One region of the Hyphobacterium lacteum genome, then DNA from elsewhere that is predicted to be linked to it. Evidence: predicted binding sites of a transcription regulator. Region 1 holds the regulator's gene; the other holds the start of a gene.
The links. Region 1 encodes LexA, which represses DNA repair genes until DNA is damaged. Its sites were predicted from a motif close to ATGTTCCNCTTGTGTTCC; they were not measured.
Positions count from the first base shown of each region.

Region 1 (6,682 bases):
TCAGGCCAGCGAGGCTGAAGGCCGCCATGGCCTCTTCGTCGGTGAAGTATTCCTGGTCGCCTGATGCCCAGCCAAGACGCAGAAGATAATTACGCAGGCCTTCCGGCAGATAACCCATATCCCGATAGGCTTCCACGCCGAGAGCGCCATGGCGCTTGGACAGTTTTTTTCCATCCGGGCCGTGGATCAGCGGGATGTGGGCAAAAACCGGCCGCTTCCAGCCAAGCGCGTCATAGATCTGGGCCTGCCGCGCGGCATTCACGAGGTGATCATCGCCGCGGACAATATGGGTGATGCCCATGTCGTGATCATCGACCACGACAGCGAGATTATAGGTCGGCGTCCCGTCCGAACGCAGCAGGATCAGATCGTCGAATTCCTTGCCTTTCCAGCGAACATCCCCCTGAACCGCATCGGCAATGACGACATCGTCATCGCCGGCCCGGAAACGGACGGTGAAAGGCTGATCCGCCGGCGCATCGCCCGGGTCACGGTCACGCCACGGGCTGCGCAGCGCACGCCCTTCGGAGAAGGCTTTCTCGCGCTCGGCAGCGGTCTCGGCCTCGCTCATATAACAACGGAAAGCACGGCCATTCGCGAGCAGTTCATGGGCTACGGCAGCATGACGGGCCGCATTGCCGAACTGGGAAATCGGATCTCCATCCCAGTCCAGACCCAGCCAGCTGAGGCCATCAATGATCGCGGCTGTTGCGTCATCGGTTGAGCGTTCGCGGTCGGTATCTTCAATCCGCAAAAGGAATTTTCCGCCCGATCCGCGTGCGAGAAGCCAGTTGAACAGGGCCGTGCGGGCGCCTCCGATATGCAAATAGCCTGTCGGCGACGGCGCAAACCGTGTAACTATGGGTTGTGTCTTATTTTGCACTAGCGAAACCATGTTGCGCTGCGAAAGGAGTGCGGTTGGTAGCATGGCAGGCAGGGGGATGAAATAGCCGATTGCGTAAGCTCGAACACAGATTCCCGGCATTCCGGCTGCACGGCTTTCTCAGCAGCTTTTGGCGCCGTATTTCGGATGAAACGGCCCACAAAACCCCGATCCGGATCGTCATCTGGGGCCCGGTAGCATTTGGCGCGGGTTCGATTGTCTATTTCACGTCCGGGATAGAGCCGCCTGTTTTCGCTGGCTGGTTCGCTCTTGCGCTGTCTTTGCTGGCATTTGTGGCAAGTTTTGGCGTGCGCCAAAGGCCGATCCTGTTATCCGGCCTGACATTGCTGGCGGCTCTGATGTTCGGGTTTGCATATGCGCAGCAGCATACCTTGCGGCAATCTCGTTCGGTTCTGACAGATGATAATCGTGCCCGGGAAGTTACAGGCTGGATCGAGGAGATACAGGCCGGAAATGGCCGGGAACGGCTGATCGTGCATGTCACGCACCTGGATGGGCATCCGGCAGACATTTCGAGGGTACGCTTCAATGCCCGGCGGGGGGCATTTTCCCCGGGAGACGGGATCGAGGCGCGCGTTGTGCTGACGCCTCCGCGGCGCCCCGCCGTGCCGGGAGGTTATGACCCGGCCTTCGCAGCCTGGTTCTCCGGTCTTGCAGGCACAGGTTATGCCATTGCACCGCTCGAGGCTGCCGACGTGCAGGGAGATGGATTGCGCAGATCCCTCGTACGTTGGCGTTGGGCCATGGCCGAACATATTCGCAATGGCGCCCATCCGCAGACCGCAGGAATTGCTGCGGCGCTTCTGACGGGGGACAGATCCGGCATTCCCGAACATCAGGCAGAAGCGCTGCGGGCGGCCGGTCTGGGCCATATTCTCGCGATATCCGGCCTCCATATGAGCCTTTTTGCGGGCGGACTTTTCTTTGCTGTCAGGGCAGCAGCTGCCAGCTTTCCGTCGTTTGCACGGCGGTATGACCCCCGGATTCCCGCCGCCATTTTTGCCCTGACGGGAGCGCTTCTCTACCTGGTTTTGTCCGGCATGTCGGTTTCCACGCAGAGAGCCTTTGTGATGGTCGCTGTCATCCTGATGGGGACCTTGTTGCGCCGCCGGGCTATCTCCATGCAATCGGTGGCGATCGCGGCTGCGATCGTCCTCATTCTTCAGCCACAGAGCGTCCTGACACCGGGTTTCCAGATGTCATTTTCGGCCGCGGCGGCGTTGATTGCTGCCTTTGATTTCTGGCGCAAACGTGCGTCGACACGTGATCGGAAGACCTGGTTCGATTCCATCCTGCAATTCTGGAGCAGCCTCTCCCTGTCGTCTCTGGTCGCCGGCGGCGCAACCGCGGCATTCGCTGTTTTCCACTTCAACCGGATCGCAGTTTTCGGATTGGCCGCCAATTTACTGGTCATGCCGGTTTTCTCATTGCTGGTGATGCCGGCTGGAGCGATTGCCCTGGCGCTGGCACCATTGGGGCTGGATGCGCCCGCCCTGGCCGTGATGAGCCAGGGCTTGATGTGGGTGGTCGGAATTGCCGAATGGGTCAGTAATTGGCCGGGGGCGCTGGCACCGGCTGCTTCTGCACCCGGTTCCGTGATGGGGCTCTACTCTCTGGGCTTTGTCATCTTGGTGGCGGCTCGCGGCGTGTTCCGTTGGGCAGGGCCGATCCTGATCCTGCTTGCCTATGCCGGTTGGGCCTATAGCCGGCCCCCGGATATCTTCGTCAGCGAGGACGGTGTGGTTCTGGCGCAGGAAGACACCGATTCCGGTTCTGTCTGGGCAACATCTGACCGGCGCCGATCCCGCTTTCCGCTTCGTGTGTTCCTTGAACAGGCCGGTGATCCTGTCACGCCCCGGTCATCAGGTTGGCGCTGCGATCCGGTCGGATGCCACCTTGATGGTGCGGAACTGGATATCGGGGTCGTGCGCGCAGAAGAGGGGCTCACCGAGGCCTGTCAGCGAGAGGATCTCGTCGTTCTGCTCGCACCAGCGTCACCTATCCAGCGTGCAAGCTGCCGTGCCGAATTGATTGATCAGCGGGACCGCAGCCGCGAGGGAGCAATCGCTATCTGGAGTCAGCCGGGCCGTTCACTCAGGCGAACCAGTGTAGAGGACGGCCGCCGTGGCCGGATCTGGGCCCGCCCTGCTAGTGATAGCGGCGGATAAGTCCGACCAGGCGTCCCTGCACCCGTACGCGATCAGGCCCGAATATCCGGGTCTCGTATGCCGGGTTTGCGGCTTCCAGCGCGATCGATCCGCCTTTCTTGCGCAAGCGCTTGAGCGTTGCCTCTTCCTCATCAACGAGAGCGACGACAATCTCGCCATTCATGGCGGTATCACTGCGCTCGATAATGACGATATCACCATCGAGGATGCCGGCATCGATCATTGAATCACCTTCAACCTCAAGCGCGTAATGGTCACCGCGTCCGCCCGCCAGATCAGGCGGCAGGATGATCCGGTCTCGCTCGTGCTGGATCGCTTCAATGGGAACACCTGCGGCAATCTTGCCGAGAAGGGGGACATCCATGGCATCATTTGCCGCGCTATTCGCGAAGTTGGCTTCCACCACATTGCTGGCCGAAGCGGCAGGAGAGGCGTCCTCGGGCATTTTGAGCACTTCCAGTGCGCGCGCCCTGTGGGCGAGCCGGCGTATGAAGCCGCGTTCCTCGAGGGCGGTAATCAGGCGGTGGACTCCCGACTTGGAGGCAAGATCCAGTGCATCCTTCATTTCCTCGAAGGATGGCGATACGCCATCTTCACTCAAACGCTTGTGGATGAAGAGCAAAAGCTGGTGTTGTTTGCGCGTCAGCATGGCTCACCTCAAAGAGAACAAATCAGAAACTTCTGAAAATGTTCTATGAGTGTTCCGGGTAAACGTCAAGTTAAGGCGAAATCATCCAGCGCGGCCGTCACGGGCAGGCCTGCAATGTTCAGAAAATTGGCCAGTATCGAATGGCCATGTTGCGAAGCGATGCTCTCCGGATGGAACTGGACGCCATGGAGCGGGCGATTCCTGTGGCGGATTCCCATGATTTCTCCATCGGCGGTCTGGGCGTTGACGATGAGAGGAGCATCAGCCGGAAGCGAGCCGATCGCGAGGGAATGATAGCGCGCGACCGCAAACGAGCCGGGCAGACCGGTAAATATGCCGCTATCATCATGGCTGACCTTACTGGCCTTGCCATGGATGATGGCCCGCGCGGGTACGGTCTGGCCGCCAAAGACCTCGCCCATGCATTGATGGCCGAGACAGACGCCGAGAATGGGCTGATCATCCGGCGCTGACCGGATGAGATCGAGGCAAATGCCGGCATCTTCCGGCCGCCCGGGGCCGGGTGACAGGCAAATCGCCTTTGGCTGCAATGCAAGCGCCTGGTCGACGCTCAGTGCATCATTGCGAACGACATGCGTGTTGGCTCCCAATTCCTCGAAATAGTGAACGAGGTTGAAAGTGAAGCTGTCGTAATTATCGATGATCAGCAGCATGAAATGTCCTTTGCCGACGCTAATCTAGAAGCGGTGGTTCGGCGTGCAATGCTGCTGTGCTCATGCGCCGGGTAAACGAGGTGTTAACCGAAGCGGTGTGGCCTCGGCATCATGAGATCCGCTTGGTCCAATTCGGTAAGTCCACTAATCGCCGGTCTGTTGACCGCTGCCATTTTCGTGGCGGGAGCGGGCGCTTTTGAACTGGGCCGCGCCACTGGATTTGAGCCGGCAGCCACCGAAGAATTATCTGTCCACACTGACAACTTTCGTCCTTTGCCCGATCCGGTTCCGTACGTGATCGCCGAAACCCGGGCGCCGCAGCCTGTTTCCGACACCCGGCCGGTGGTCGTTCTTGTGATCGATGACGCCGGTATCGATCCCGGATTGACCCGCCAGGCAATGGACCTACCGGTGGCGTTGACCCTGTCATTCCTGCCCTATGCCGAGGCGACGCCTGCACTTGCCCTGGAAGCGCGGGAGAGGGGGCATGATATTTTCCTGCACCTGCCAATGGAGCCTTATGGTCTGGATGATCCCGGCCCGGGCGCGTTGACCCGCCATCTTTCACGGGAAGAGTTGAGGCGGCGCGTCGATTTGGCTTTCAGACGTGTTCCGGGCGCAACCGGTTTCAACAACCATATGGGCAGTGCTTTTACGGCAGATGCAGCGGCGTTGACCGCGGCTTTTTCGAGCCTTGAGGGAAGCGATCTTGTTTTCCTCGATTCCCTGACATCGGGTCGTAGCCAAGCCTACCGTGTGGCATCCCGTGCCGGGCTGACGGCGCTCAGACGCGATATCTTCATCGATCACGTCCCCGGCGAGGAAATGGAATTTCTTGATGCGATGGCGACCCGGGCGCGCAGCGAGGGCCAGGTCATCGCGATCGCTCATCCGCGGCCCGGGACGCTGGAAGCCTTGTCCAGCTGGATCGCGGCTCCGCAAAATCAGGATATTCGCTTCATAACCGTCAGCCAGCTATTGGAATCCGATCCCGCAACGGACCGGTTGGCGGGAGCGGCAGGAAATGCATCACCCTCATTATCCGCGCGCTCGAGATAGGCGCCCGCGCGCCAAAGTCTGCAGGATTTACTGGAATTGGCTTTGATCGACGACACCCAGCGCCTGGTCGCGGAGGTCTGTTTCAATATCAGCCGTGGTGAAATCGAATTCGCGATACAGGGCGGAAACCAGGCTGCTGTCGATATCACCGCGATAACCGTCCGTGAGGAAAGTCTCGATCTGGGCCAGTAGCTGCGGATCCTCGACATCGCCATCATGTGCGTCGGCTACACGGATCACCATGTGTGAACGCGCAGAAGCCGACCGCGTCGCTTCGAAATCGCCGACATCCATGGAGAAGACCAGGCTGACCACTTGCTGGCCGAACGTGCCTGACGTTTCTGTACGGCGTAGGCTGGCCTGCTCCAGACGGAAATCCGGATTTGCATCGGCAATGGACTGAAGCGACTGGCCGCTCTCGGCGAGTTCCATCACGTTCTCGGCAATATCTTCCAGCCGGGTGTCGACCTCCTGCAGGCGCCAGACCGATTCTGCGTCTTCACGTGCTTCTTCCAGTGAGCGCACGCGTGCCTCGATGATTTCATCAACACGGACCGCGAAATAGCTGCCTTCGCCATATGATTGCAGTTCGCCGTCGATATGGGCAGGGCGGGAGAAGATATCTGCTCCGATTTCCGGCTCGGTGAAGAACCAGAATGCAAAATCGCCATCTTCCGAGCGGCCCTGTTCGTCAACCGGCTGGAAAATTTCATAGGGAAGGCCGGCTGCAAACGCTGCTTCTTCGAGCGAGAAACCATTTCCGCGGGCTTCTTCGTATTCACCCAGGTCGGCATAGAGCAAATCCTCAGCGGCCGTTTGCGCCAGAGCGTCACGGATCTCCTGGCGGCGTTCCTCCAGTGTCGGGATGTCGTCTTCTACCGCTGCTTCAACGACGATCGCGAACCAGTTGCCGAACCTCGTCTCTACCGCAAAAGCGTCGCCGGTCGTGGCCTCGAACAGCGCATCGCGAACCGCACTGTCGGGCACCTGGAATGCCTGGCGGTCTTCAAGTCGGGACGGCTCACTGGCACCGAGTTCGGTGGCGATGATGGTGGGATCCTCGTCATTACCCAGGCGAAGCGCAGCATCCCGCGCTGCAGCCTCGTCATCGAAGACGAGCTGGGTATAGGTTCGCATCGCCGGCGTGCCGATCGAGCCTGTCGAGACCTCATATTCATATTGCTCGACGATGTCGGTCTCTTCGATCTCGACCTCGGTCAGATAATCT
Region 1 covers NZ_JAZDRP010000001.1:188,295-194,976, forward strand. The annotation lists gene gltX (glutamate--tRNA ligase) at 1-895, opposite strand, end outside; gene V0U79_RS00900 (ComEC/Rec2 family competence protein) at 955-3,072, shown strand; gene lexA (transcriptional repressor LexA) at 3,053-3,721, opposite strand; gene V0U79_RS00910 (anthranilate synthase component II) at 3,787-4,395, opposite strand; gene V0U79_RS00915 (divergent polysaccharide deacetylase family protein) at 4,507-5,454, shown strand; gene V0U79_RS00920 (SurA N-terminal domain-containing protein) at 5,482-6,682, opposite strand, start outside.

Region 2 (6,682 bases), on a different contig from region 1:
TCGACCAGAGCGGCTTTACATTGCGGACCAGCTTCAGATCCTTGGCCACCCAGGAATTCTCGTAAGCTGTCTGGTATTCGGACAGTTCATCGCCCTGACGGCCTGACTGGACGGCAGCAAAGACACTTTCCGCCGCCAGCATGCCGGTCTTCATGGCGTTATGACTGCCCTTGATACGCGGCACATTCACGAAGCCGGCCGAACACCCGATCAGCGCCCCGCCCGGGAAAGCCAGTTTCGGCACCGACTGGAACCCGCCTTCGGTAATGGCGCGCGCACCGTATTCAAGCCGCTCGGCGCCTTCGAACAGGTCGCGGATTTCGGGGTGGGTCTTCATCCGCTGGAATTCCTCAAAGGGCGAGATCCAGGGATTCTTGTAGTTGAGGTGCACCACAAAACCGACCGACACCAGATTATCACCCCAGTGATAAAGGAAGCTGCCGCCACCGGTATTATTGTCCAGCGGCCAGCCCATTGTGTGCTGGACCGTGCCCGGCTTGTGCTTCTCCGGCTTCACGCGCCACAGCTCTTTGAGCCCGATGCCGAATTTTTGCGGATCACGCCCCTCGCCCAGATTGAAGCGATCCATCAATTTCTTGGCGACCGACCCGCGCGCGCCCTCGCCGATCAGCGTATACTTGCCACGCAGCTCCATGCCCGGCTGATAGCCATCCTTGTGGCTGCCATCGCGGGCAACACCGAAATCGCCGGTGACCACGCCTTTGACGACGCCATCTTCCTCGATGAAGTTCGCCGCCGGGAATCCGGGATAGATCTCCACGCCCAGCGCCTCGGCCCGCTCGCCCAGCCATTTGCAAACCGCCCCCAGCGAACCGGTGTAGCAGCCATGATTGGTCATGAAGGGCGGGAAGGCGAAATTCGGGAAGCGGAAGCTGGAATGTTCCGATAGCGCCAGGAAGATATCGTCCTTCACCTCGGTGGTCAGCGGACAACCCTGCTCCTTCCAGTCCGGAATGAGCTCGTTCAGCGCCTTGGGATCGACAACCACGCCGGACAGGATATGCGCCCCGACCTCGGCGCCCTTCTCCAGAACGGCGACCGATATCTCGGCCCCGGCCTCAGCGGCCAGCTGTTTCAGCCGGATCGACGCGGCCAGTCCGGCCGGCCCCGCTCCGACGATAATGACGTCATATTCCATCGACTCGCGCTGAATATCGTCTGACATTTCCTGGCTGCTCCCTTGCCCCGCAGTCTTTCGCTTTGTGATGTTTCTGTCTTAGCTTAGCTCTTCTGTCACAGCTAGGGCGCGATGAAGCGCCATCCAGGGTCCACACCGAATGCCTGCCACCGATACGCGATCCGAGGCGATGAAAGCCCTCACCTCCTGGTGGGAGGATATGGGTATCGAGGCTGAATCTGTGGTCCCGGAAAAGAAGGCGGCAAAGCCGGCCCTGCGCCAGCCCGACCCGCTGAAGGACCAGCCCAAGCCCGCCATCGCCACACCGCAGGCGGCCCAGGCCGCCGGCTTCGGTCAGGCCGAGGGCGATCCGATGGATGCCCGCAAAGCGGTCGCCAAGGCCAATTCGCTGGACGAGCTGAAAGCCGCAATTGAAGGCTTTGATGGCTGCGCCCTGAAACGCACCGCTCGCAACACCGTCTTCGCGCGAGGCAATCCGCAGGCCCCGATCATGATTGTCGGCGAAGCCCCGGGCCGTGACGAGGACGAGCAGGGCAAGCCTTTTGTCGGCAAGTCCGGCCAGCTGCTGGACCGGATGATCCGCGCCTCCGGCCTCGATCCGGAAACCGATGTCTATATCTCCAACATCCTCAACTGGCGCCCGCCGGGCAATCGCACCCCCTCGACCGAGGAGATTGCCGTCTGCCTGCCGCTGATCGAGCGGCATATCGCGCTGGTTCATCCCAAGGTGCTGGTCTTTGCCGGCGGCGTCTCGGCGCAGGCGCTGTTGCGGGCCACCACCGGCATCATGAAACTGCGCGGCCGCTGGTCGGAATACCGCATCAAGGATGCCGAGGGAGAACCGGGCGAGCATGTCGACGCCATGCCCCTCTTCCACCCGGCCTATCTCCTCCTCCGCCCGCAGGAAAAGGGCCGCGCCTGGCGCGACTGGCTGGAAGTGGTGAAACGCGTGGAGGGGGCGTAACCCCCTCACCCTGACCGCTCATCGCTTCGCGAATTCGCGCTCCTCCCTCTCCCTCGAGGGAGAGAGAAAGGGTGCGAGGCAAAGCGAGACAAACCAAAAAGGCCGACCCCGCCTTACAATCCATGCCGGCCAGTCTTTCGTGCGCGCAATCGGCGTGGCGGTGACGCTTGCGGCTGATTGGCTCGGGGCGTGCCGGTGGAAATTGCGCAACTGGGTCCCTGCTTTCGCAGGGATGACGGGTGTGTGGATATCAACATCACAAGTTCTTGATTTGTTCTTTTCCTAGGAACATAATCCTGAGCATGACCAAAGCCCCCCGCACGCCCCCTTGCATTCACACCGATCTGGTCGGTGATCCGCTGCCCCAGCCCTTGCAACCCAGGGGCAGAGGCGCGCGCTCGAACCGGACCAACCGCTTCGAGGACAAGGCCTATGAACCCTTCGACGATGGCTGGCGCGACAGCGACCCGGAACCGCAGCAGCTGCGCACGGTGACCCTGATCGATGCGTCCCGCTCCATCGTCACACGCAATCATTCGCCGGACATTTCCTTCAATCTCTCGATCAATCCCTATCGCGGCTGCGAGCATGGCTGCGTCTATTGCTATGCCCGCCCCAGCCACGCCTATTGGGGCTATTCGCCCGGCCTCGATTTCGAGAGCGTGATCTTCAAGAAGCCCGAGGCCGCGCGCCTGCTGGAGCGCACCTTCCTCGACCGGCATTACCGGCCCGAACCGATTGTCATCGGCGCCAATACCGATTGCTATCAGCCGATCGAGCGTACCGAAGAGATCACCCGCGACCTCCTCAAGGTCTGCGCCGCTTTCAGCCATCCGGTCAGCGTGATCACCAAGTCGGCCCTGATCCTGCGCGATCTCGATATCATTGCGCCTATGGCCAAGAAGGGCCTGTTCCGCGCCGCGATCTCCATCACCACGCTGGACCGCCGCCTGGCGAGGGACATGGAGCCGCGCGCGGCCACGCCCGGCCGCCGGCTGGAGGCAGTCAAGCAGCTGGCCGAAGCCGGCGTGCCCGTCACCGTCATGGCCGCCCCGATGATCCCGGCGCTGAATGACCGCGAACTGGAAGCGATATTACAGGCCGCCGCCGAGGCCGGTGCCATCTCTGCCGGCTATGTGCTTCTTCGTCTGCCGATGGAGATCAAAGGCCTGTTCAAGGAATGGCTGGCAACCACACGGCCGGATGCGGCCTCGCATGTCATGTCGCTGGTGCGTCAGACCCGTGGCGGCGAGGAATATGATTCAGCCTTTGGCAAACGCCAGCGCGGCGATGGCCCCTATGCCCGCCTGCTGGCCAGCCGCTTCCGCAAGGCGATCGAGCGTTTCGGCCTGAAGACAAAGGGCCCCGGCCTGCGCTGTGATCTGTTCGAACGCCCCCTCGCCCGCGGCAATCAGGGGAGTTTGTTTTGACTTTTCTTCCCCTCACCCTGCACATCCACCTTCCTGTCGGAAGCTGAATGCGCTTCCCTCTCCCTCGAGGGAGAGGGGGAAATGGCAAACACCATCGCCGGCATCGATGAAGCAGGCCGCGGGCCGCTGGCCGGGCCGGTCGTGGCGGCAGCGGTCATCCTGCGCGAGCCCATCGACGGGCTGAATGATTCCAAGCAATTGAGCGAAAAGCGCCGGCTGGCCCTGGCCGCACAGATCCGTGAGACCGCACTTGTCGGCGTCGGCATTGCCGAGCCGGAGGAGATCGACCGGATCAACATCCTGCAGGCCACCATGACCGCCATGCGCCGCGCCGCGCTGAATCTTGGCGAAGTACCGGCTGAATTCCTGATCGATGGCAATCGCACACCCGAAGGCCTGCCGGCAGCCGCCCGCTTCATCATCGGCGGCGACGCGCTGGAACCGGCAATTTCCGCCGCCTCCATCATCGCCAAGACGCTGCGCGATGATCTGATGATCCGCGCTGCCGAGCGCTATCCCGCCTATGGCTTTGAAGGGCATAAGGGCTATGGTGCCCGCACCCATCTGGACGCGATTGCCGCCCACGGACCCTGCCCGATCCACCGCATGAGCTTCTCGCCCATGCGCCAACCCGCACTTGTTTAACCCGTCATTAGGGCTGCACAGGCGATTCTTGGCTGCTAAGGTGGTCCTATGGGTGGAGTATAGCGGTGCGGGAAAAGCTACCGGTCAACCAGATTTTGCAAGGCGAATGCGTGGAAATCATGCGTACGCTGCCGGACGAGTGCATCGATCTCATCTTTGCCGATCCGCCCTATAATCTGCAGCTTGGCGGCGATCTGCATCGCCCCGACAATTCAAAGGTTTCGGCTGTCGACGCCGAATGGGACCAGATCGGCGATCACGACGATTACGACCTCTTCTCCTGTGCCTGGATGGAAGAGGCGCGCCGCATATTGAAGCCGAATGGCGCCATCTGGGTGATGGGCGCCTATCACAATATTTTCCGGCTCGGCACCTTCCTGCAGGACATGGGCTTCTGGATCATGAATGACGTGATCTGGCGAAAGACCAATCCGATGCCGAACTTCAAGGGCACGCGCTTTACCAACGCGCACGAAACCCTGATCTGGGCGGCCAAGACCAAGGATGCCAAGCCGACCTTCAACTATGCCGCCATGAAGGCGCTGAATGATGGTGTGCAAATGCGCTCCGACTGGGTGCTGCCAATCTGTTCAGGCGGCGAGCGCATCAAGGCCAGCGATGGCAAGAAGGCGCACCCGACCCAGAAGCCGGAAGCCCTGTTGCACCGCGTCCTGCTGGCAACCTCCGATCCGGGCGACATCATCCTCGATCCCTTCTTCGGCACCGGCACGACGGGCGCGGCGGCCAAGCGGCTGGGCCGGAAATATATCGGCATCGAGCGCGAAACAGACTATGTGCAGGTGGCGACCGAGCGGCTGGAAGCGATCCGCCCTGCGGCCGATCAATCCCTCGCCGTCACCCGTTCCAAGCGCGCCGAACCACGCATTCCCTTTGGAAACCTGGTCGAGCGCGGCATGGTGAAGCCGGGCGACATGCTCTACGATTCCAAGGGCAAGCGTACGGCACGCGTCCGCGCCGATGGCTCCATCATTTCCGGCCGGGTCGAAGGCTCTATCCACAAGGTGGGCGCCGAAATCCAGAACGCTCCGTCCTGCAATGGCTGGACCTTCTGGCACGTCCGCAAGAAGGGTGGTCTGATGCCGATCGACACGCTGCGGGCGGAAATCCGCGCCGCGATGGAAGCCTAGAGCCCGCTACAGCGCTCCCAGCACCGCTTTCTTCATCAGGCTCGGCAAGGCCAACTGATCGACATCCCCGAGCGCATGCCACCCACCCTCATCGGGCTCCCAGCCTGTGGGCGCTTCAGCACGCCACATCGCCATCTCCAGCGAGAAATGCGTGAAGACATGGCTGATAATGGCCCGCTTCGCCCATTGAACATCCAGTGGCGCGGCAGCACGCGCTCTGGTCAGTGACCATTTTTCCGTGCGCCATTCGGTTGAGGGCACTTCCAGCATCCCGCCCAGCAGGCCCCTGGAGGGCCGTTTGCGCAGCCAGATCGTTTCACCCCGGAAAACCGCAAAGCCCACCGCGTGCTTGTGCGGTTTCGCCACTTTCGGTGCCTTGACCGGGTAGGCTTCCGGATGGCCCTCCGCCCGGGCCGCACAAGCAAAGCTCCACGGACAGCCCGCGCAATCCGGTTTGCGCGGTGTGCACACTGTGGCACCCAGATCCATGATCGCCTGGGCATAATCACCGGGCCGTCCGGGGTCCGCGATCTCTGCTGCGATCTGCCGGATCTCTGGCTTCGACGTCTTCACCGGTTCGGGGATGGTGCACAGCCGGGTGATCACCCGCTCGACATTGCCGTCGACAACGCTGGCGGGCAGATCAAATGCCGCCGCCCGGATGGCCGCAGCCGTGTAGGCACCAATACCCGGCAAGGCGAGCAAATCCTTTTCCGCTTCCGGAAACACACCGCCTGCTGCCGAAACCGCCCTGGCACAGGCGATAAGATTACGGGCGCGGGCGTAATATCCCAGCCCCGCCCAGGCGGCGAGCACCTCATCTTCATCCGCCGCGGCGAGATCATGCACGCTCGGCCAGCGGTCGAGAAATTTGAAATAATAGGGCGTCGCATGCGGAACTGTGGTCTGCTGCAGCATGATTTCGGACAGCCAGACAGCATAGGGATCGGCAATCTGCCCGGCCGCGCGCGCTTCGGGCCGGATCCGCCACGGCAGATCGCGTCCTTCGGCATCATACCAGTCCAGCAGCGAGTGGCGCAGCTTTTCGATGGGCAGGTCTCTCACCGGTTTCATGGCGATGTAACTTGTCTTCGATTGCCCGTCAGGCAACGATAATTCACATGAGCCGATCGAAAGACACTTCGCTGGAAACCCTGGCTGCGCGTTATCTACGCGACCGGCGCGGGCGCGCCGCCATCAAGGGTGCGCCGCCGGCGGGCCGGGCCGCTGCGAAAGTGCTGAAGCCATTGTCGGACAAATTCGGGCCGAGCACCGACCGTCTGGCCGAGAACTGGAAAGATATTGTCGGTGAGCGCCTGGCAGACTGGACAGCGCC
Region 2 covers NZ_JAZDRP010000002.1:49,492-56,173, forward strand. The annotation lists gene V0U79_RS02765 (electron transfer flavoprotein-ubiquinone oxidoreductase) at 1-1,186, opposite strand, end outside; gene V0U79_RS02770 (uracil-DNA glycosylase) at 1,299-2,123, shown strand; gene V0U79_RS02775 (PA0069 family radical SAM protein) at 2,426-3,553, shown strand; gene rnhB (ribonuclease HII) at 3,635-4,198, shown strand; gene V0U79_RS02785 (site-specific DNA-methyltransferase) at 4,318-5,346, shown strand; gene V0U79_RS02790 (A/G-specific adenine glycosylase) at 5,353-6,420, opposite strand; gene V0U79_RS02795 (DciA family protein) at 6,468-6,682, shown strand, end outside.
Region 2: the regulator LexA is predicted to act here: its motif matches at 2,384-2,401, upstream of V0U79_RS02775 (PA0069 family radical SAM protein).